DNA from 2 places in the Paenibacillus nanchangensis genome. Region 1 is predicted to be linked to the other one. Evidence: riboswitches for the same ligand, from Rfam matches in the RefSeq annotation. Region 1 holds a riboswitch; the other holds the start of a gene.

What was found. A riboswitch is a leader RNA that binds a small molecule or an ion and turns the genes downstream of it on or off. The one in region 1 is predicted to bind cobalamin.
Region 2: it holds a riboswitch for cobalamin, as region 1 does, so the genes downstream of both, ACE6ED_RS16945 (anaerobic ribonucleoside triphosphate reductase) here and ACE6ED_RS19790 (S-layer homology domain-containing protein) in region 1, are expected to answer to the same signal.

What each region holds. Positions count from the first base shown of each region.
Region 1 covers NZ_JBHOFD010000025.1:100,597-112,684, reverse strand. Annotated here, with positions in the region: gene ACE6ED_RS19790 (S-layer homology domain-containing protein) at 1-2,361, opposite strand, end outside; cobalamin riboswitch at 2,701-2,897, opposite strand; gene ACE6ED_RS19785 (GAP1-N2 domain-containing protein) at 3,083-6,286, opposite strand; gene ACE6ED_RS19780 (TRAFAC clade GTPase domain-containing protein) at 6,283-7,545, opposite strand; gene ACE6ED_RS19775 (beta-mannanase) at 7,668-8,300, opposite strand; gene ACE6ED_RS19770 (hypothetical protein) at 8,380-8,613, opposite strand; gene ACE6ED_RS19765 (vWA domain-containing protein) at 8,588-9,850, opposite strand; gene ACE6ED_RS19760 (transcription initiation factor TFIID) at 9,904-12,088, opposite strand, start outside.
Region 2 covers NZ_JBHOFD010000020.1:67,131-79,218, forward strand. Annotated here, with positions in the region: gene ACE6ED_RS16915 (methyl-accepting chemotaxis protein) at 311-2,014, opposite strand; gene ACE6ED_RS16920 (ABC transporter substrate-binding protein) at 2,044-3,318, opposite strand; gene ACE6ED_RS16925 (hypothetical protein) at 3,761-4,828, opposite strand; gene ACE6ED_RS16930 (sigma-70 family RNA polymerase sigma factor) at 4,818-5,393, opposite strand; tRNA gene ACE6ED_RS16935 (tRNA-Thr) at 5,716-5,787, opposite strand; gene ACE6ED_RS16940 (MTH1187 family thiamine-binding protein) at 5,959-6,267, opposite strand; cobalamin riboswitch at 7,165-7,393, shown strand; gene ACE6ED_RS16945 (anaerobic ribonucleoside triphosphate reductase) at 7,572-9,554, shown strand; gene nrdG (anaerobic ribonucleoside-triphosphate reductase activating protein) at 9,551-10,072, shown strand; gene ACE6ED_RS16955 (ribonucleoside-diphosphate reductase subunit alpha) at 10,198-12,088, shown strand, end outside.

The DNA of each region.
Region 1 (12,088 bases):
AGTACCCGGATTTCCATTAGGGTTCTCGCCGGGATTGCCGGTACCCGGGTTGCCGCCAGGATTCTCGCCCGGATTGCCGGTGCCCGGATTGCCGCCAGGGTTCTCACCCGGATTTTCGCCGGGCTGTCCGCCCCCGTTATCCGGAGCCGGAACAACCGTTACCTGCTGGCTGTGCCGCACAAGGCTTGGAACCTTACCTTCACGGAAGCCGGAAACGGTAAGCTCATACGTGCCTGCCGGAAGTCCGTTGATCGCAGCCGCTCCATACGTATCCGCAGTTACTGTTTGGCCGCCAACCGTTACCTTGGCGCCAGCCGCGGCGGTAACAACCTTCTTGCTTTCATAAGTGACCGGGTCATACGGCCAATACACCTGGGATACTACTACGTTGAAGTCCTGCCCGGCGACAGGCTGACCGGGTTCAATTTTGACCGAATCAACAATTTGTGTGTCCGCTCCGCCAAAATAAATCAGAACCTTATCATTTGGCTGGGGTTTGAACGCACCCATCCCCACACTCGGTTCAATCCACTCTCCGTTACGCTGGACAGCAAACTTCCAGTAGTTACTGCCATCTCCAACAACGCCGCCGATTTCGTTGACGAACGGTCCGTACGGATACTCTATAATGTCCAGTTTAAGCTGTTTCTGTGCAGCCAGCTTTTTCAGCGCTTCTAAGACCGTCGATGCCTCTACCTTTCCTTCTGCAAGAGGGCCATTCGGCCCTTCAATGGAGAGGGAAGTGACCACTTCAGTCGCTTTTGCTACCGTGACGTTAGAAGCAGCTCTTACCAGAAGCGGCGTCTGCCCCTCCCGATAACCGGTAACCTCTACCGTATGGCTGCCTTCAGGCAATCCGTTTGTAAATACAGCCGCTCCCTGTGCGTCCGTAACAGCCGTTTGCCCGGCAATCGCAACCTTCGCGTTGGCAGCAGGCGTAATTTTTGGCTCGGAAGTGGAGGTTGCAGAGTTATACACCCAGGTGATCTGCGTAACCTTCGCGGTTACCGTTTCCCCTGCTGCCGGCTGGGCCGGTTCATAAGATACGAATTGGACCAGCTGTGTGTCCATACCGCCAAAATAGATAACGATCTTATCGTTCGCTTGGAGACGGAAAGCGCTCATGCCGACGCTTGGATAAATCCATTCCCCGCCGCGAACAACGGCAAAAAGCCAATACGAATAGTCATCCCCTGTAATCCCGCCAATCCCACTTACAAAATCGCCAAATGAGTGGTGCTCAATATTCAGCTCGAGCCCGGCTTTGCCCGCCAGCAGTTCAAGCGCCTCCATGGCGGTCGTCGCCTGAATGTCTCCTTGCGCCAGTTGGCCGCTTGGACCTTCAATCGCTAAGGAAGCGGCAACTTTAGGCTGCTGGGAGACCGGCTGGTTGAAGTCGTACAGCTTGCCGCCTTGTCCGCCGCTGAACAGCTGATAGGCAACCAGCGCCTGAAGCGCCTGTTCGGTTGCCATACCGTCCGATCCGTACTCCGCAAGGTGGGCGAATCCGCCGTCTGCCATCCGGAAGCTCATCAGTCTGTCCAGCAGATTGCCTTCATCTTTTGTAAATTGCGGACCAGCAGGATCAATGCCGACCGACGTTAAGGCAATAATCGTCTGCGATACGCTTTCGCTATCGGTGCCGTATCCGCCATGAGGCTGCTGATGGCTCGCCAGCCAGGCGACCGCACGTTCGCCGGCTGCCTTCACCTCTGGTTGATCCCAATGGTTGGACAGCGCTGTCAGCACCATCGCTGTCATATCCGGCTGACTTACGGTGCCATAAAGAGCAAACCCTCCATCTTCATTTTGTCCCTTGAGGATGGTTTCGAGGATTTTCTCTTTTGTCCACTTCGCATCGGCCGGCACGTTGTAGTGTCCCGCGTCCAATGCCAGCAGGCTGTATACCGGGCCGTTATTGCCCTGCAGCGTAATATCTTTGAAATTATAAATGCGTTCAATCAGGTTATAACCTGCGAATTTTGTCGCATCTTGACCGATCGCCGTAATAGCGAGCGCAATACGAGCGTAATCCGTGATTTTCCGGTAATTTCCTCCCGCATCTTTAATCGCCGTTTCCAAATTCGTGCGGTAGGAGTCCGGCACTTGATACCCGCCTTTAGCGAGCGCAATGGCCTCCCACTCGGAATTAACGCCTTGCTCGATCACATATTTGGCAGCGGCATCGGCCGCCTGCTTAAGCGTCCCCTGCTCGGCCGCAGCCTTCGCGCCGGATGCCTGCGGCTCTCCCGCCGCTCCGTACGCCCGCCCATTCGGCACGAGGGAAGTTCCCAACACCGAAATGACCATCAGGATAGCCAGTCCAAGCGCAAACGGCCTGGAGGTCAACAGCTTTTTCATAATCAGCCTCTCTTTCCCATCATGGATTTTGCATCAGTTTGACCAGCGGATTGGCCCGCAGCCTGGGCTCACTGGTTCTCTTTCTGTTAATCAGCTGCACCGGGAGCGGTCAAGCGTGAGCCGTCTACCGGCCTGATGAACCGGTTTTTGGCTGACACTTGAACAAGGTTGCGGCTCCCTTTAATCAACACACGTAACGGCAAAAAAACCGCCCTTAGGGCGGTTTCGGAAGAATGCGTAGCCTGGCGGCCGGAACCTGCGCGCAGCCATGCCAATGCTGCGGTCTGCAATCCGGACAACCGTACGGGCGTTTCTCATTCTTACCCCCCGAAGAATAAAAAACCGTTACAAAAAGAGGCAGGTCTCCTGGCTCCACGCTTCATCGCCTCTCTTCGCCTTCCCATTTCCTTGCCGGAAACAGTGGCTTACCGGAAGAGCCGCTCCGCGTTCACAGTGGCGGGACCGCGCCGGATTTGCACCGGCTTCCCTTTTAAGCGGACCTGTGGGAGGTCCGCACCTCTTTTTTCGTGCTATGTGATTTTCATTACTTTTTATCATAGCTATTATTGCGGACCCTGTCTACAATTTCTCCCGCTTATTCTGCACCGCCAATTCTTCCCCTCAAAAAATAAAAAGCAATCCCTGCTGCCGGATTCTCCCGGCAGGGGATTGCCTTCTGGATTTCAAGCTTCCGCCTAGTACACGCCTGAGTCTGCGGCTGCTATTCCGCCGCCGCAGGCGAGGCTGACGGGGCGGGGCTTGCCGCGCCGGCATCGCCCGCATCATCTGCGCCGCCCGGCGAGGCGGTTGCCGCCGCGCCCGCTTCCGGCAGGTCCGTCACCGGCGCCGCGCCGCCTGGCACGGGGCCAGCCAGCAGCGGAAGCGTAAAGCCGTCGGCGGTGATCATATCGCCCGCCGCAAGCTTCGCGTCCGGGGCCAGCTGCACCCGGACGTCATAGCGGGCGCCGCCGCCTGGCGAAGGCGATACGGCTGCCGCGCCCGGGCTGGCTGCCGGAGCGTCTGCGCCAGCGCCCTCCGGCGCAGCGGTGCCCTCCGGCCCGCCGGCCGTGCCGTCCGCCGCATCCGGCGTCGCGCCAGGCGTTGCCGTCACCGCAGCCGCGTCGTCACCGGCTCCGGCGCCATCGGCGCTCCCGCCCGCCGCGGCCGTACCTGCACTTGCCGCGCCGCCCGCGTCACCGCCGGCGTCCGTCCCGCCGGCCGCGTCCGGCGTCGCGCCAGGCGAGGCCGTACCGGCACCGGCGGAAGCCGCCGGATCGCCGCCTGCGCCGCCGCCGTCCGCCGCGCTTGGCACCGGCGCTTCCCCGCACGCCGACATCGCCTCCACGGCGTACGACTGCGGCTCTCCGGCCGCGCCGTGCACCGTTACGCTCTCCGGCTGGAACGCCAGGCAGTCGCCGGCCCCCGCGAAGCGGAACAGCAGCTCCGGTGCGCCTGAGTCCCCGGAAGCGAGATACACTTCAGCCGCATCCACCTCCGCGGCCGCCGATGGGACCGGCGAAGCGGAGGCAGACGGCGCCGCCGCTTGGCGGTCCGAATTCATCAGATTCTGCAGCACAAGCGCCAGAATCAGGACAATCACAATCAGCGAACCCGAGATCAGGACGGGAAATCGGTTTTTCCGCATCCACCGTGCAAGCGGCGAAGCCGCCGCCCCTTTCGCTTCGGTGTATACAGCCTGCAGCGCCGGGCCTGCCGGATCGGCATAAGCCTTTCGGAACTCCCGGCCCTTGAAGGCTTCCCTGTCATACCGTTCAAAATACTTCAGGATCGCCCGCCGGTAGCCGGGATACAGCTTTTTCCTCGACTGCGCAAACAAAGGGCGGTCCTGCGACCAGGCGAGGAAGCGGTAGACGGTATCCTTGTTTCCCCCCGCTTTGGACCGGATATGGTCCAGCAGCGCCTCATAGTCCAGCGGGCCTTCCTCTCTGCCGCTGCTGTGATAATACGCCAGCGGCAGCCGGTCGAACGGCTCGGCGGACCGGGCTTCGCGCAGCCAGCGCCGGCCAAGCAGCTGGGCCATATCCAGCTCCTGCGGCGTGAGGCCGTCGAATATCCGCTCATCCGGCGCTTCTTCGCCAAACCAGCGGAACATCGTGCGCAGCACCTTTTCCTTGCGCTGCCCTTCGATGTCCAGCGGCGGGTGCCATTCCGCCATTTCGGCGGGCATCCGCACAAACCCGAGATCAAACAGCTGCTCCACGGTCATATCATCCAGCGACAGCGCGTACAGCAGATAGCGGTCCGCCGCGGACAGCAGGCTGTGGATCAGCGGCGCGGCGGCATACCCCGCGCTTCCGCGGCGCAGCGTCTTTTCAGCTTTGTCCGCCGCTTCCCGCATCGCGGATACCGCGGCCGCCGGATCGCTTTCCCGGCGCAGCTTCTCCAGCAGATAATCCGCGGCGTGGGCATGCACCGCAGGCTCGTCCAGCACAGCCGGGTCCAGCTGCCCCCAGTAACGGATCAGCGACACCAGGTCGGCCGCATCGGGCGCGGCTGCAAGCCGGGATTCCACATAAGGCTCAAACAGCCGTTTCCGGAAGACGGGCTGGGCGAGCAGCCGCCCGAACAGCGCCTGCGCCAGCAGCGGCTCGCCTTCGGCGATACCGTAGGCCGTGTCCAGCAGATCGTCTCTATCCGCGCCCGCGGCATTCAGCATGGCGTTAATGAAATAATCCACGATTTTTGCGCGGTAATTATGCCCTTCCAGCAGATAATATCTCCGGAAACTCTCAAGCACCTCCGGCTCGGGCAGCCCCTGCCGCCGGATGGCGTCGAACTCCCGGTCGAAGCGTTCAAGGAACAGGTCGTTCAGCCGAATGCGCGTTTCCAGCGCGCCCGGCACCGACAAGAAATCCAGCAGTCCGGCCAGCACCCCGCTTTTATTGTCCTCATAGCGGCGCTCGCTGCCCTGCTCGATCTCGTAAAAAACGATCAATTCATTGTAAAAGCCGGGATCGGTCCGGCGTTCCCCGCCGCCTCCGGCGAGCATTTGCTCTGCAAAACGCCCGTAGTCCGCAATTTTTTCGGTCCGTCCGCTCTCCAGCATCCGCCAGGCAAAATCGGCATATCCCGCGTTTGTCTCGCCAAAATCGACATTCACCATCCGCCCGGCGGCAAAATCAAATAAAAAGTCCTTTTCCGTCGCCCGGTCCCCGGGCCGCAGTGCGCCCTTCTCTACAAAGGTCAAATGGATGAACTTCCGGCTCTGCGGCTCGTTCGCGTAAGTCAGCACGCCAAGTCTGCGCCGGTACTCAAACGGCAGCGCGGCAAACAGCACCTCCGTCAGCCCGGCCGCCCGCTCTGACAGTTCCTCTACCGGAACGTCCAGTGTAACGTACATTTTCTTTTTGCCGGCTACCGACGCCATCGCCGCCTGCAGCAGCGCTTTGAACCGGGTTTCGTCCACCCCTAGCGGCTGAAGCACTGCTAACGGGTCCGGACGGCTCCAGTCCTTGCGGACCGGAACCGACTCCAGCTCGGGCAGCGTCCCGCCCGGCTCTCCGGCGTAGCCGCCGGCAAAATCCGCATGCAGCCACTCCCCGAACTTGTGAACGATCTCGTCCGTCCGGGAAGCCGGAACAATGAAGTTATGCGTAAAAAACGCGCTGCGCAGGCCGGTGAAATCCGTCGCCACATACACGCTGCGGCCGATGACCGTGTCGCCGTTTTCCGCGTGGAACAAATGCAGCGCAGCCGGATAACGCGACTCGTCTTTTTCCCCCCGGGCCGTAAGCTCCGCGGGCGCGTCGTAGACGCAGAACGGATGCAGCGTTTTTTTGATAAACGTATTGTCCAGAGAGTCCGACTTCGCTACCGTATCAAAGCCTTCGGCCGTACGGAACACCCCGCTGCGCGCGCGGGTATACATCTGCTGGCGGATTCCCGCCGCCTCCGAACGGTTCACAGTCCGTCGCTCCCCTCGATGAATTTCAGCTTATGCAGCAGCCATAGGAACGGCTCGTCCACCCGGATCGGGCTGACAACTCCCTCCAGCTTCTGATTCACCGGATTACTGCCGAGCGCGGACACCGCAAAATACCCTGTATTCGAGAAATACACATCCATCGTGTCCTTAAACGGACGGTCGACTCTGCCGATGAAACGGCGGATTTCGCCGTCGATGTTTTCGATTTCGTTCAGGTTCAACCGGTTTTTGTGCACATAATTGTTGAACACATTGCTGTTCGATTTGATGTATTCCCCGTCTTCGTCCTTCAGCGAATGGAGCATGTCGCTTTTGGTCAGTACAACGGCTGTCGGGATATCGGTTTTGCTTTTCTCCTGGTAGGCGATAAAATCGCCAAACAGCGTCAGCACCACATCGCGCGGTTCATCATACTGCGACACCCACTCGCCCGGACGGTCGCCCAGGTTAATGCGGATTTTGTCCCGGACCGAACGGATCTGCAGCGGATCGACCATAAACAAAATCCCCGCCGAATTACGGATATGCTGGCCATGCAGACCAAGATAGTCCTGATCGACCATACCTTCGCCCGCCACATCAAAAAAAACCAGTGTCAGCGGAGGTTTCTCCTCATCCTTAAAAACGAACTGGAAAATAAACGGCTCCTGCATCTTCTCCTTTTGGGTGGAAGCCAGGAGATCACCCCGCTCGAATAGCGGCTCCTCATACAGTGTCCGGAATTTGCGGCTGATCTCCGCATTCAGCGGCATGCACGCCGCATTGAAGTGGCCCGCCGTTGTATGCTGAAGTGTATGAATCAATGAGGTCATGTACACCGACTTGCCCACCTGGGAAGCGCCGATGATCGAAATGATGTTGCTCGGCACCTTGCCCGCCGTAATCGGCAGCTCGTTGTGGCAGAACGGACACAACCGCCGCCGGGTAAGCACGCCGTAACGGTCGGTTAAGCCAACCAGCACATGGTCCGTATAGTGGTGATATTCCTCCGGAATATCGCTTGGACGGATAATGGCTTCCACATCGCCAACCGAATCGAGGCCAAAACGTTCGCGGTACTTATTAAGCGCCTCGTCTTCGCCGAGAGCATAATTCTCGTCGTCTTCCCGGCTGTGCATCGCCCGGAACACCACTTCCTCCGGCGCGAATTTGCTGAAGCAGTAAGGGCATACGATATCGTAGAACAAGGGGCGCGGTTCGGGTTGATTTTTTTTCTTGAAGCGGTTAAAAAAAGACATCTTCGGTTCCTCCTCCAAAAAAACGGGGGCGCCGCCAGGAGCGGACGACCCGTATTTGCGAGCGACAACTAAACGGACCTAAGCCCGCGGACCTGACCGCCGCGGCGGCAGGGTACTCTGACCTACTCCGGCACCAGTTCAAAAAACCGGCCGTATTTCGGGCCGTCCGTAAAAAAGATCCGGATTCGGTCCTCCCGTCCGATCTCCACCGGCGGAAGCTCGTTCCGCCCGGGATCAAAATCCCGGACGAACGGATAAAGCGTGCCGTCTTCCTTGCCGGCGGGGATGCCGCCTTTCTTTTTAACGTAGCAGAGCGCTTCCTTGGGCACGGGAACTTCCGCCCGGATCTGCATATGTACCGACTGGCGTTTCTGGAACAAGGCTCGTTTATATTGAATCGAATAAAAAATCCGCGCTTTACCCGCGCTGACTACAATCCGGTTGTGTTCGTTCCTCTGCCGGACCAGGACCACGCCTGACGGCGTCTCCAGGCGGACGTACACGGTATAAGCGACCAGCCCGATTTCATCCAGCCGGTCGTGATAACCGTTGTTCGCTTTGTATTCTTCCCGGGTGTACAACCTGAGGCCGGGCGGAGGGCTGCAGGAATCGTCCGTTTCCTCCGCCGGAGCTTTGCGGATGCATACAGCCTGCACGCCGTCCGGCCAGCGCCAGCGCAGCGTACAGACGCGGTCCTCCACCCGGGAAGTGACCTCGCTGATTTCCGGAAGACCGTTCTCTTCTGCGTAGTTCATCGTCAAGATCCTCCTATCACTCTATGCGTAAGCCCGCCCGGCCGCCGCAGCCATGCGCCGCCTGCGGCCGGTTCAGCCGTTATACCGCTCTTCGGCCGAGTCTGCCGCCATGCCGCTCCTTGCGGCTGGTGTCGTCATCGTTCTGCCGCCGGTCCTGCGATCGATTCCGCAGCCATGCCGCTTGCACCGGTCCCGTCATCGTTCTGCAACCGATCCCGCCGTCATGCCGCTCCCAGCAGCCAATTTCGCGCCCGGCCGCAGCCAACGATCCTGCCGGCAGCCGGGTCTTAAAATCCCCGGCTGCTTCCCCCACGCGGACGGCGTGTGCTATCCGTAGACGGATTCGCCGCACCGCGCGAACCGCGGCGGGTCAACCGGCCTTCGCCGACCGGGATGATCAGCGTAAACAAGGCGATGATGCCCGCAAGCAGCAGGACGGCGGCAAGCCGGACCAAAGAGTCGCCAAGCGGGTGGCCGCTCAGTCCGTATTCCAGCGTCAGCCCCGACAAGAGACCGGCCACTGCGCCGCCGACGCCGAAGCTTTTCGCCAAATGCCGGTTGTCGAACACGATGCCGAGCCCTACGCCCAGCGCCGCGCCGATCAGCAGCAGCGAAAGCACACGGACAGCGGCATAATACGGGCTGTTTTGCGCCGCATCCGTCCGCTCGGTCACCAGCGTCCGGTCGCCCAGACGGTCGTAGATCTCACGGAATACCTCCGCAAGCCGTCCGGCATCGTCTACATCATAGTATTGGCCGCCTGTCGCGCCGGCGATCTGTCTCAGCAGCTCCGCTCCCGACGGCTCCTGCAGGCTGAGCCCAACCGTGTTGACCGCGATGCCGCGGCTGATGTACGCCTCGAGATCCCGCTGCGGATCAAGCTGGCTCGCGCCGTCGGACAGCAGAATCACCATCGCGCCCCGGGAAGCATCTTCTCCGCCAAGCGTTCCAAGCGCTTCTTGCAGCGCGCCGTCCAGGTTGGTGCCCCCGGTTGTCGTCTGCAGGCCTTCGATGGCGGCAATGACCTGATTCCGGTCGGCGTCCTTTTTCACCTTCGTGAGCGGCTGCACCACGGCTGCCTGATCGCTGAAGCTGATAACCGCCACCCGGTTATCTTTATCCATCTGCATCACGAGATCGCGTGCGGCCGCATGGCGCCGGTTGTCGGGATCGTTTTGCTCCATGCTGCCGGAATCGTCGATCACCATCACAACGTCCTTGACCGTCTTCGTTCCGCCGAAGTTCAGCTCATAGACCAGTTCTGCGGCAAGGCCGAAGCCCAGCAGCAGCACAACCGCCAGCGGCAGCAGCTTCCAGGACAGGCCGACATACCGCTGCCGCCAGGATGCGCCGTTCAGCCGGGGCGCGGTCATCTCGGCAATCAGCGCGCCCAGCATGATCCCGAGCGCCACCAGCGCAAAATACAGGCCGATGGTAATAATCGAAGGCCAATGGTCCGTCTTGGCCAGCAGCAGCTCGCCGGCCAGGAAACCTGCGGCTCCGCCAATCAGACTGAACAGAAGCAGGAGAACATTCAATTTACGCTGCATCGCGTTATCATTCCTTTACCGGAAGTTTTCGTTCCTTCTGCTGCGTACCCGCCCTAACGCAGCTCGGGCAGCGGGCCGGGATCGTCCCCGTGCAGCGAATAACCGCTTGCCGCATAGGTTTCGTAGTACATTTTGCCGTTGCGATAGTAGAGCAGGTCCTCCAAATGGAAACCGCCCATCAGGTTAAGCTTCTCCACCCCGCTGCGGCGCTGTTCATGCACAAACCCGAGCCGGTATGTCCGCGTCGTCTCGTCGGCCTCCTGGGCGTAGCGGAGGAACTCGGAGCGGCTGTCGCCAAAGAAATATTTCTCTTCATGCCGGTGCTCCTGCGTATATTCAAACAGCCGGACGTTCGCCACCGCGCCTTGCTCCAGACTGAAATACAGCCGCTTGAACAGCTCTTCCTTGGTCAAAATCTGACGGTTTTCGTAAGCCGCAGCGACATTCGCCCGGCGGAGCAGCTCCTCCTCGAACGACAGGGAAAACACGTCGTGCGTCAGCACCTCCCGCTCGCAAACTTCGGCGAGTCTGGCGACCAGCGCCTCTTTGCCCCGGTCCAGCAGGACGGATACGCTGCCAAGCGCCCGTTCCCCGAACCAGAAGCCGGGTCCGCGCCGGCTTTCGGTCTCCCGCATCGTTTCTTCGGTGACGGCGCCGTAATACTCCATGATGTTCTGGCCGATTTCACCGCTTCCGGCGCTTCCGGCGCTTTCCTCAGCAATCTCCCGCAGCTCGCGCTCCAGCGATTCCATCAGCCGGACGCGGGCGGAGCATTCTCCGTGCAGCGCCTCCAGCCCGCTTTCCAGCCGGCGGCACAGCGCAAGCTCCGTTTCCATTCGCAAAAGCTCGTATTTTCTGCCGTAAATCTCAGAGAACAGGTAATGGATAAAATTGCGGACGGTCCGTTTGTCCAGGAGCGGCACCCGCTGGAACGGCTGCCGGTCGACACGGTCTGCGTACACCGATTCCAGTTCCCCGCGGGCGGTACGAATCGCGGCTTCCAGGCTGCGCATATGCTGCCGCAGCGGAACAAGCACGCTGCCGGCGTCTTCGCGTTCACCGGTCCAATCCGCCAGCTGGTAGAAGGTAACCACCGGCGGACCCGCCTCATGCGCGGCAAGCAGACCGGCCCATTCCCTGCCAGGCTGGCGTTCCTCCAGGCGGCGCGCTGCTTCGGCCTCAAAATTGCCGCGGAAATATTCCTCGGCCCCGCCGCCAAAAAGCGTCCGTTCCGCTTCCAGGAGCGACAGGTTCTTCAGCTCCTGATACGATGGACGGCCATGGCTCATGAGCCCGGTCATTTCCTCCAGCCCCGCTTCCTCGGGCAGCAGGCGCAGCGTCTCCTCCCGGAGATGCTCCGCGTCCAGGCCAAGGTAGCCCTGGCGTTCTTTGAGGCTCCACGGGGCAGAGTTTTTCATGCTGCCGGCAAGCACCCGGAACGCATGGTAAAGCACGGCCAAAGCAATTTGCCGGTTGGGGCGTTTAACGCCCGACCAGCCCGCGGAGGCATATCCCTGGCGGCCGGAGCCGCCGCGGATGCCGCTTTTAAACGTCATATTGTTGTAACCGCCCTGGCCCGCCGCGTCAGCCGAAGTACGGACCCGGTTTTTCAGCAGGCTGATATGGGCGATAATCTCGTAGTTGTCGTGCATGCCGCCGGCCGGCATCATCCCCCGTTCATTTTTGTCACCCAGGAGATAAACCAGATCGAACAGCGGCGCCGGGCCGTGAACGACCGGGATGGAGAGGCCGTCTTCGGTCACCAGCAGCGGCGCAGTAAGAGCGTAATCAGGGGACTGCATCCCCTCCAGCTCACGCAAAAAAGCAAGGCCCAGCGAGCTGGAATAAGCATAGTGATTCTCCTGCTCCCGTTCGTTGATCAGCACATAAAGATCGGTCTGCACCGATTTGAACGACTGGCCTAAAATCGTCCGGGCCAGCAGCGTAAGCTCCGGCAGGAACACATTAAGCGGGTCGTCGACCCGCGTAATGATAGTAAGATGGATAACGTCGAAGGAAGAATACAGCCGGCCGTAATCCGCTATGCTGTTGCTGATCTGCCGGAGCACCCGGTTCATGCCGGCCAGATACCGGCCGTCCTGCCGGAAATCCCGGCCGATGTCGCGGCGGACCGTCTTCGGGTCCCGTCCTCGTGTGGCGGGAAGCAGCAGCTGGCGGATGTTCTCCGCGCGCGGCCCGTCCCCGGGTCCGGCAGCCGCCGGAGAACCGGCGGTAGCA
Region 2 (12,088 bases), on a different contig from region 1:
GGTAAAAAACTCCTCCTGCTTGACTCTCCGGGTCAGGTTGTAAACCTACTTGGACTTTCGGGTCCACCTGTAAAACAACCAGACCAGCACAACGACAATCGCCATCAGTGTCAGAATAAGTGTTTTTACCGGGCTGCTTATATACAATATGTTCATATAAATAACTCCACCTCCAACCCCCGGCCTGAATGACAACAGAGGCCCGATGGTTCCGTAAAAAAGAATTTTATTGTTAATTATATAGGATTATCCAATAAAATGCATAAAAGGGAAAGAACCCGGTATCTATACCAGGCTCATTCCCAATTGTTTAAATCTTAAACACAGATACCGTCTGATTCATTTCCTCCGCTCTCTTGGCCAACATGTTGGCCCCGGCGGAAACTTCCTCCATGGATGCCGTAGTCTGCTCGACAACGGCGGCTACCGTTTGAGTCGCATCCGTTGCACGTTCGGAGATTTCCGCTATTTTTTTCATGGATTCCACCATAGAAACGGTTCCTCCGCTTACCGCTTTTGCTTCCATTGCGGCATTATCCACTTCACCGCTTACTTCTTCTACTGCATCGACAATTTCGGAGAACACGGTACCTACTTCATCGACGAGCACCATACCTTCATTCAGGGAATGAACCCCTTCATTCATGGAAACTACCACTTCGTTTGTTCTCAAGGTGATATCGCTGACCAAAGCAGAGATTTTGCCTGTTGCTTGGCTGGCCTGTGCCGCCAATTTTCGCACTTCATGGGCAACGACTGCAAATCCCTGCCCGTGTTCCCCTGCCCGCGCGGCTTCAATAGCCGCATTTAATGAGAGCAAATTTGTTTGGGCCGCTATGTCACTGATCAAGGCCGAAATTTGGCTAATCTCGGCAGATTTTTCTCCTAATATATTCACGACTTCTGCAGATTGGGTCACCTTGCTGTGAACATCCCTGATTTGGGATACAGTTGACGTGATGATGGCTTGACCGTTATGAGCCTTCTCCTGGGCTTGGGTGGAAAGACCGGCTACCTTCCCAAACCGCTCGGTAATTTTTTCAACACTTTTAGAAACGTCTACCGAAATATTCAACGTCTCGGCTATACCCGCAAGCTGTGTTTGCGATCCTTCCGCGACTGAAGTAGCGCTTATAGCGATCTGCTCGGAGGCTGTACTTGTCTGCTCCGCACTTGCCGTCAGCTGCTCTGCTGTGGAGGCTACCAGCAGCGAGTTCTCCACCACCTCTTTTAACAGATTACTCAGCGACTCGCACATGACATTAAAATCCGCCGCCAGTTCTCCAACCTCATCCTTGGACCGTATCTGAAGAGGTTCGACCTGCAGGTTCCCCTTGGTTACCAGCTTCACCTGCTCCACAATTTTTAGTATCGGTTTCGTAAACGATTGGGCCAATAAAAGCGAACCGACGATTCCAAGAATCGTACTGATGAGGGTCAAGGAAATCATTAATATTTTGCCTGACTGGTACGAACGGTTCGATAGGTCTGCCGCATCCGTGGCGTACTGCTCGTTAAGAGCCCTCAGTTGATTAACGTTGTCCAATGCGGTTTGGTAAATGGCTGTATTTCCATGAACGATCATGGTTGCCATGACTTTGTCATTTTCCTCCATCGCTGCGGAAACCACGTTTAAATATCGCAGATACATCGCCCATTGGCCGTAAAAGTTGGTAAACAACTCTTTTTCCTCTACGGTGGAGGTATAACTCTGATATTGGTCTACGCTTTCTTCCATGGACTTGATCGCTTTTGCCAGTTCCTCCTGATCTTTCTTCCGGGCTTCCGGGTCCTCTGCGAGAATCATCCGGACGGTGAGTCTGTCGATTTCCGTAATCTGCTTGTCCATTCCCTGAAGAAGAATAAGCGCAGGCAATGAGCGGTTATTGACATGATCCGAGGCCCGGCCCATTTCCGACATTTTTATGATGCCCATTACACTCGATAGTGACAAAACGATAACCAATACGAGCGCCGCGCCAATCAGTTTTTTCTTTAACGTTAATTTAAACACCGTTTCTCCCCCTATGTCCGATCTCGCTGTTAGCGTTGGGCTTTCCAGTAAATGCGTATTTGACGCAGCAGCTCGGCCGGATCGATCTTACCGCGGATGTAGCTTTGAATAGAAGCACCGGTTATGGCCCAATGATCGGGAGGAAGAGTGGTCATAAACGGCAGCGTTTTTCCTGCAGAAATATACGCCTTGATCGATTTCCCCAAAGGATCGGCAGGTTCTAAAGTATTATTTTTGAACGCAGGGATCGTGTTGGTTTTATTGACCAGAAACTCTTGTCCGGACTTTTCGAATACAAGCCAGTTTAGAAACTTTTTGGCTGCTTCCTGCTGCTCAGGCGTGGTAGCGGTTGAGTCGATGAATATATATTTGGTTACACCCACTGTGATCTTAGAGTTAACCGGATCATTTTCATTGTTGTTTAACGGCAGCGGCAAGAAACCATACTCCCCGTTGGCTTTATCACTGTTTTTGATTCCGTCCCAAGCCCAGTTGCCCATAAACCACAGCCCTACTTTTCCTTCTCCCAAAGCCTTGGCTCCATCTTCCATGGTACTGTTCATAAAGGAATTTTTATTGATGTTGTTTGTTTTGAGCAAATCCAAAGTTTGAACCCATCCGGTCATTACCGCGTTGTGGGACAGATTGATGGAATTACTCTGCATGTCCTTAACCAGCTTGGAAAAACCGCCGGGCTGAGCAGCGTAAGACACCGTTAAAAGATGGGAGCCTAATGACCAATCCATCGGTGAAAGCATAACGGGTTCTGCACCCGACTCCTTAACCTTTGTCATTAACAGGTCCAAACTGTTTCTGCTTTTTATCGAAGAAGGGTCAAAAGAGCCCCCGATCGCCTGATCGAGCACTTTCTTGTTGTAAATTAACCCGTAGCCCTCTACTGCAAAGGGAAAGCCAAGCACGGCTTCATTTTTTTTCATGGCGTCCAGTCCGTTGTCGATTGTTTCCGCCACCCATTTCTCATTACTCAAATCAACAGCTTTATCCAGAAACTGCTGTGCGTCGCCCGGATCGAGCATCGACATGGTTGCTGGACTCCCCGAGCCGTACATCGACATCAGTTTTTGATAACCGGAAGTCCCCGCAGGTGCGGTTATGATCTCTAAAGTGACTCCGGGATGCTCTTGGTTGTATTGTTTCGCCATTTCTTCCATCTGAGCTGTTATTTCGGTTTTGGAATTCAGCAATGAGATTTTGGTTGCTTGCTGTGTTTCCTGGGAAGTCGAACATCCCATCACCATAAATAAACATGCCAGCGAAAGCATCGTTTTCAGCTGTTTTTTCATTACATGTCCCCCCGCATTGTCAGCACATTACCAACGAAATTTTGTACTATTTTATGTACTAAGCCTATCCGCCAACTTCACCAACGTGCACGGTGTTTATGTTTGTCGGTGTATAACAGCTTCCATAAATGAAACTTATTTCCTAGTCTTATTTGCACAAATGCACACTCTTCATTTATCGGCGTAATTCCCGAAAACGTGAGGATGTCTGCTCTTGTAATTGCTGGAAAGCACCAAGATGTTGTCCTCCACCTTCTGTAGGCTAAGAAATTCCACACTAGCTGACAAACGAAAAGAAAGCTTCAGACCAGATGAATCAGCCTGAAGCTTTCTTTGTTTCGTTTATTGCGTTTTATTTAACTGTAGCAAACACCATACACTTTAGCAGTTGTAATGAAGTTTACTGTCTGGCTGGCAGGGGGAACAGCCCCAAAATCTCCTCCTACCAAGGCGTTTCCGTTTTGTGTTCAATCATTTGCAATACTTTGGGTTCAACAGCCTGTTTCAATTGTTCCAGCGTATGATCGTCAACAGCAGCTTCACCATTCGGATCGCCTTGGATTTGTTTTTTTGCCTGCGTAGTTGCGATTATGTCCACAACTTGTTGTTTGGAAATCTTTTTAGATGCAGCGATCTCGACGACCGATGCCCCCTTTGCCAATTCTTGTTTCAAGTCTTCTGGACTCATGTCAAGTAAAGCAAAGAGCTTTTCATCGTTTAAAAAGTCATCCGCATAATAGTCAGGCTTGCCGTTTGTCGTGAAAAAGCCTTCTACGGATGCAGCCGGGCCGCCTCCGATCAGAGAAACGCTGATCGTATTCCCTTCAACGGACGCCTGATAAAACGGTGTTTTTGATCCCTTTTCGGTGTAGTTCAATATAAGTATTTTTTTGTCCGGACTCTGCATCGTCTCCATGCTAAACTCGTACTTACTGGAGCTGCCGTACAGTTTGTTAATGAGATCATCTACTTTCAATTTGATTTCTTGATCGGTTAAGGAGATGACCGGTTTCTTCTGAGGCTCCCAATTTTCTTGGTTCACATGTTCGATTCCACCCGCGGCGTTCAAATCAAGCCGGATCTTTTTGCCGTGAGCTCCCTTTTCCTGCAGCACGATGCTTGTTTGAATGGCTTTTCCCTTACTTGCATTCGCAGGGTCTCCTCCAAGCCGGCTGGCGTCGATGATTTCAAATGACTTGGTTTCCGGATAAGAGCGATACAACTTTTCTAGCGCTACTTGGCCAACCGCATCCATCTTGACTTCTTTGGCTGTCATCGGTGTTCTCGTAAGCATTTCAATCAGGGGAGGTGCCGCGAATGCCGCGGTTGGAATCATAATTGCTGCAGCAACGATGCTGCCGATCAATCGTTTTTTCATTGTTTTTTTGCTCCTTTTCTGTTGGACGTATTGAGAATAAGATTGTTCGATTCGTTTGGAAACAGCCGGGGGACATTCCATCGTCTCTGCCTTTTGGTGCAGGTATTCGCTGATTTGATTTTCAATAGGCATTGTTCTCTTCCTTCCTTTCCAATGGGAGATTTCCCAATTGTTTTCTAAGCAGCTGCAGGCCGGCATGATATCTGGACTTGACTGTACCCAGCGGAATATCGAGTAATGCCGCAATCTCCGCCAGCGTATAGTCGTGGTAAAAGCGGAGGATGATCACCGTTCGCTGTTTATCGGTCAGCTTGTGCATGGCCCTCGATATCTCGGGGTCTGTCCCATCCGTCCCCATCGTAGGCTGATCCCAATGATGCTCTTCCCGGGAAAAGGCACGGATACGTTCAAAAATTCGGAATCTCCTCCAGCTTTTCGTCCGGAATCTTTGCACTTGCCGGATAACCAAGCCGTGCAGCCAGAAGTGGAAAGGACGATTCGGATCGTAGTTAGGAAGCGAGGTCCACATTTGCATGTAGATCTCATTCATAATATCTTCGCGATCCTGCGGATGATCCACCAGAAAAGAGACAGTCCGGTAAACATCCTTATAGGTGGCATCATACAACGTATGAAACGCCTGCTGATCTCCTTCCATCATTTTTGTGAGCACGTCGTACATCGATTCACTTTGCATTCAGAGGGCCCTCCTGAGTAAGCAGCTTACACCCTATATTGTCGCCCGATGGAAAAAGGGTTCGTTTTTGTTTTTTGTTTTTTGTTTTTTGTTGGGAGTCTATGAATTGCGGGAAGGCGAGCAGCGGCATAAAAGCGTGTTGTTCTCCCGCAGACTGCACGGTGAGCTCAAGCAATTAGGCCTTTGCAGGAGAGTTTCAGATAACAAAGTAAACACTTTATTCGAGTATAGGTTAGAAGAATGTTAGAAGTGAGGTCATTTAACAAAAAAAGCGCGGCCTCCGATATCTCGGATAACCGCGCCCTGCTTGACTTTGTGAGGATGCTGGTGAAGGGAATTGAACCCCCGGCCTACGCATTACGAGTGCGTTGCTCTACCCCTGAGCTACACCAGCTTATTATGTTTTTTCCGTCAAACAAAAACTATTATACTCGGTTTGAACAAAAACGCAACCCTTTTTTGCCTGGAATGTTCCTCCGTTTGCGGACTTCCGTTAGTTTCCCCCAGCCCCCTGCGTTATACAGCCTGATAGGCCTGCTCCGCTTCCGCTTGCTTGGCCTCACCTTTACTCCGCCTGCAGCTTCCGCGCAACGGATTCCAGCTTCTGTCGGCTGCTTGAAGGCTGGTCGCGCCGGTCGTCGATCTTCACCGACGTGGACACCCGCTGGGCTCCAGCCGCAAATGGTGATTCATGCAGCGCCTCAATGGCCGCCAGCAGCCGCGGTAAGGGTCCTTCGATAATCGTCCCCATCGAGGTCAATTCGTAGGTGATTCCCTCCACGCTTTCCAGTGCGCGCTGCATATCCGCCACAAACCCGCTTAAACTTGTGCTTCCCGTCCCGATCGGGATCACGCTAACTTCGGCAATCGCCATGCTCGTCTCCTCCTCATATGGACTGAACTGAAGAAGGACAGGTGGAGCTAGCACTGCGGCCAATTCAGAACTTCTAGCCCACTATTATTTTCGGAGTTCAATGGTAGTTCCGGATAGAGTGAACGAAGACATACAGGCGGAACAGGGCTGGCACTGCAGCGAATTTGGGACTTTCGGCCGCTGTTATTTTCGGATTTCTTATATTCTACTCAACGGAGGAAATCCGAAAATAAAGGCGAACGCTCCGCTCCTACAGCTCCAAATTGCCTCCGTGACATCCCTGCCATCCTGTATTCAACAGTTCAATCTTTATGGAACGGAGAACTCAAAAAAATGTGCTACGGCTCCTGTAGCTCCAAATTGCCTCCGTGACATTTCCTTTTTCCTGTCATTCAATAATTCAGCTTATATAACGTAGCACATCATTCCTCGTTTTACTCCACTTACTCGTTTCTCATGCTCCAATTTACCTTCCCCAAAATCAACCGCCCGCCTTCGGGCAGGCCCAGCTATATTGTACCAGTTCGCTGCCGGAGCGACAAACCGGTTACGCCATCGCCAACTCTGTTGTTGGACCTGCTGTATGCACTCTATATATCCGACTTTGTCGGAGATTGTACTCGACACAATCAAACCCTATATTCGACACCGCCCGCATTTCGCAAACGGCTGCAATTTCGACATTTACGTGACAAATCCGGCACGGTCCCACCTCCCATAGAACAGGGATAACTGGGGGTGTGAAACAATTTGGGGATGGCTTGTGGATATTTTGCCCACAGGCTGTGGATAAATTGTGGATGAACTGTGGACTACCCCGGTTTGGCGGTGGATAGACGGTGGATAAAAAAACTGTTTACAAACACTATATCTTGGGTTAAATTTATTTAACGACAACAAAATATAGTGGAAACAGGTGCCAGACCCCTAGATAAAGGGTCCAGGCTTAAAAGGGAAACGCGGTGCAAATCCGCTGCGGTCCCGCCACTGTAACCGGACGGCTTGGGGATAACAGACCGCCCCAAACACGTAATCTGACGGCACAAGCCACTGAAGGATCGCCTTCGGGAAGGCGCCGAACCAGATGCCGGGTAGCCAGGAGACCTGCCTGTTTTGACGACACCGCATATCCATACCTGCGAGGAACAGGAAGGTGTCCGCATGCGACCTACATAAGATGATCACGGTAACTTGATCTCCCGGTGGGGAGATTTGATACGCATACGGGCATGTTCTGCTCCCGGCAGAAGATGCTTTTTTTATGAACAGATGCGGGATTCACTTATCGAGAGGAGAGCTGTAGCATGACGCTGCTGGAGAAATCATGGAGTGGACAAGCCTATACGAACGAGCTGTTGGAGGAAGTCATCCGGCTGGGCCGGGATATTATCGACAGCCGGGATCTGGATCTGCTGCGCGAGAACGCCAACCTGAACGGGGAGAGCTTCTCGGGCAAGCTGAGCAAATTCGGCAGCGAATATGCCAAATGGTACGCACGGAGCTTCGTGATGCCGCCTCAGCTGATTCAAGCCGTTCGCGACAACTTCGTCTATGTCCACGATCTGGACCAGTATGCGATCGGGACGACCAACTGCATTTTTATTCCGTTTGAGAAGCTGCTGCGCGAGGGCTTTAATACGGGTAACGGCAGCGTCCGGCCTCCGAATTCGATTATGACCGCTATGGCGCTGGTCGCCATTATTTTTCAATCCCAGCAGAACGCCCAATACGGCGGCGTATCCGCAAACAAAATCGATTATGATCTCGCCCCTTACGTGACAAAATCGTTCGTCAAATACTTCCGCAAAGGCCTGGAGTATTTTGAAGAAGGACAGGCGGCAGAGGAACTCGGCGACATTTCCATGAGCCGCAAGGACTTGGCGGAGCGCTATCCCAAGTCTTTCCGTTACGCCTCCAAAGAGACGGCTGCCGAGACGCTCCAGGGCGCGGAAAGCATGATCCACAATCTGAACACGATGTCCAGCCGGGCCGGCGGGCAGATTCCGTTCACAAGCATCAATTACGGCACCTGCACTTCGCCGGAAGGCCAGCTGATCATCGATTCGCTGCTGACGGCAACCATGAGCGGGCTTGGCAGCGGCGAAACGCCGATTTTTCCGATTCAGATCTTCAAATGCAAAAGCGGGATCAACCAGCAGCCCGGCGACCCGAACTACGAATTGTTCGTGAAAGCCGCCGAATGCTCGGCGCGCCGGTTGTACCCGAATTTTGCGAACCTGGACGCTCCGCTGAACCTGGCATACTACGATCCGGCCGATCCCGACACGGAATTCGCCACGATGGGCTGCCGTACGCGCGTGCTCGGCGACCGGTTTGGACGCAACCGCTGCTCCGGCAAAGGGAACCTGTCCTTTAATACGCTGAATCTCGTACGTCTCGGGATTGAGCACGGCACGGTGACGGGCCGCCGCTCCGCTCCGGATGAAGCGGGCTTTTACGCCGACCTCGACTACTACATGGACATCGCACTGGACGGGCTGCTGCACCGCTACCGGATCCAGGCCGCTCAAAAAGCGAAGGCGTCCGACTTCATGATGCGCGAAGGCGTCTGGGAAGGCGGCGAGCATCTGGGTCCCGACGATCAGGTTGGCGATCTGCTGAAGCACGGCAGCCTGTCGATCGGATTTATCGGAATCGCCGAATGCATGAAGGCAATGTACGGCCGGCATCACGCCGAAGACGAGACGGTATACGGCAAAGCGCTCGCCATTGTCCGGCATATGCGGGCATACTGCGACCGCAAAAGCGAAGAGCTGGATCTGAATATTACGCTGTTCGCCACGCCTGCGGAAGGATTGTCCGGCAAGTTCACCAAAATCGACCGCAAGGAATACGGATCGATTCCGGGTGTGACCGACCGCGAGTACTACACAAATTCGTTCCATGTCCCGGTCTATCATACGCTGGGAGCCGCGCGGAAAATCAGCCTGGAGGCGCCTTTCCACGACCTGTGCAACGCCGGCGCCATTTCCTACGTCGAGCTGAACGGAAATGCGCGGAGCAACCCGTCGGCTTTTGTCAAAATCATTCGTTACGCGCTTGATCAAGGCATCAGCTATTTCAGCATCAACCATCCGATCGACCGCTGCTCCGCCTGCGGGCATGAAGGGGTTATCGGCTCAAACTGCCCGTCTTGCGGCAAACATGAATCCGAAGTCCATATCCGGCGGCTGCGCCGGGTGACCGGTTACCTGACCGGGGATTACCAGACCCGCTTTAACGCCGCCAAGCAGGCCGAAGTCCGGGACCGGGTCAAACATCTATGAATTTGTGCGGTTATTACCCGGAATCAATTAATGAAGGCGAAGGGCTGCGGGCCGTCATCTTTTTAAGCGGATGCCGGCACCGCTGCCCCGGCTGCTTCAATCCGGAGACCTGGAATTTCCGCTACGGCGAGCCGTTCACGGTGGAACGCCAAGCGGAAATCATCGAAGACATTGCCGCCAATCCGCTGCTGGACGGCATTACGCTGGCCGGGGGAGACCCGTTTTTTTCCGCCGGAGAAGCTGCCGGATTTGTGGACAAGCTGCTGCAAAAAGTGCCCGGCTGCTCCGTCTGGGGTTATACGGGCTATACGTTTGAAGAACTGTCCGCCATGACGGACAAGCCCGAGCGGCAGCTGCTGGAACGCTGCGACGTTTTGATTGACGGCCGGTTTGTTGAAGCGCTGAAGGATACGACCCTCCGTTACCGCGGAAGCTCGAATCAGCGGATCATCGATGTCCGGGCCACGCTCGGCAACGGCACAGACGACATCGTATTATGGGAACCCTCCCCCGTCTAACGGACGGAGGGTATTCCGTTCATCTAATACATCAATTTTTGATATTGCAAATTCACAATAACGCATCATTCTATAATCTCACTGCATCACCCTATAATCTCCCGTCCGGAAAGGAAGCGATCCCTATGCCACAACTCGTAGTCAAACCCGATAACCGTCAGCTTGCTTTTGACGAAACCCGCCTGTCCGTTTATGCCGACCGTGTTCTGAACGGCCTCGACAACCTGAACAAAGAAACGCTGCTGCGGGGTGTGAAGTCCAAGCTGCGCCGGGACGAAGTCAGCGGCGAGGAAATCAGCAATGCGTTCACCATGAGCGCGCTGGAGCTCGTCACCAAAGAAGAACCGAACTGGAAGTTCGCCGCGGCCCGGTCGCTTTTGACTTCGCTTTATAAAAAAGCCGCCGTCAGCCGCCGTTACAAAGCCTATCCCGAAGCACCTTACGGGGATCTGTATCCGCTCATTTCCGAGCTGGTCAAAAAAGGCGTGTACCGCGAAGAACTGCTCTCCTGCTACACCCAAGAGCAGATCAACGAGCTTGGCGCCTGCATTGAACCTTCCCGCGACCTGCTGTTCGACTACATCGGCCTGCTGACGTTGACTGAACGCTACCTGGCGCATGATTTTGACGGCCGGGTGATGGAGCTGCCGCAGGAGCGATATATGGTTATCGCCATGTACCTGATGCACCAGGAACCGGAAGACAAGCGGATGGAGCTGGTCAAAGAAGCGTATTGGGCGATGAGCAATATCTATATGACCGCCGCAACGCCTACCCTGTCCAATGCCGGTAAAAAAGTGGCCGGACAGCTCTCCAGCTGCTTCATCGACACGGTCGACGATTCGCTTGAAGGCATTTTTGATTCCAACACCGACGTAGCCCGTCTGAGCAAAATGGGCGGCGGCATCGGCGTATATCTCGGCAAAATCCGCGCCCGCGGCTCCGACATCCGCGGACATAAAAATACAAGCTCCGGCGTCATCCCCTGGATCCGCCAGCTGAACAACACCGCCGTCAGCGTCGACCAGCTTGGCACACGCAAAGGCGCGGTCGCCGTGTACCTGGATGTTTTCCACAAAGACATCCTGGCGTTCCTCGACCTGAAGCTGAACAACGGCGACGAGCGGATGCGCGCGCATGACGTATTCCACGGCGTCTGCCTGCCCGACCTGTTCATGGAGGCGGTGGAAGCCCGCGGACAATGGAATCTGTTTTGCCCGCATGAAGTGAAAAAAGTGATGGGCTGGAAAGACGCCTCCGGCCGCGCGCTTGGTCTGGAAGACTTCTACGATGAGACGCCAGGCCAAGGCAGCTTCCGCGACAAATACGCCGAAGCGTCGGCGCATCCGGAGCTCTCCCGCATCACGGTGCCGGCAATCGACATCATGAAGCGGATTATGAAATCGCAGCTGGAGACCGGTACGCCGTACATGTTCTACCGCGATACGGTTAACCGGGCGAACCCGAACCGCCATGCGGGTATGGTGTTCTCCTCCAACCTGTGCACCGAAATTATGCAAAATCAGTCGGCAACGGTTGTGGAGCAAGAAGAACTGGTCACAAAGGACGGACAAACCCGGATCGTGATTTCCAAAATCCCCGGCGATTTCGTCGTCTGCAACCTGAACTCCATCCATCTGGCGCGCGCCGTGCCGGACAAAGTGCTGGAGCGCCTGATTCCAATTCAGGTCCGGATGCTCGACAACGTTATCGACATCAACAATATCGAAGTGCTGCAGGCGCAGTACACAAACAGCCAATACCGCGCTGTCGGACTCGGCACCTTCGGCCTGCATCACCTGCTGGCGCTTGAAGGCATCCGCTGGGAATCCGAAGAGGCGGTTAAATATAACGACAATCTGTACGAATACATCAATTACCTGCTCGTCCGCTCCAGCATGGAGTTGTCCCGCGAAAAAGGCCGTTATCCGAAGTTCGCTGGCTCCGATTGGGAGAATGGCGCTTACTTCACAAGCCGCGGCTACACAACCGGCGACCGCGAAGGCGAGTTCGTAA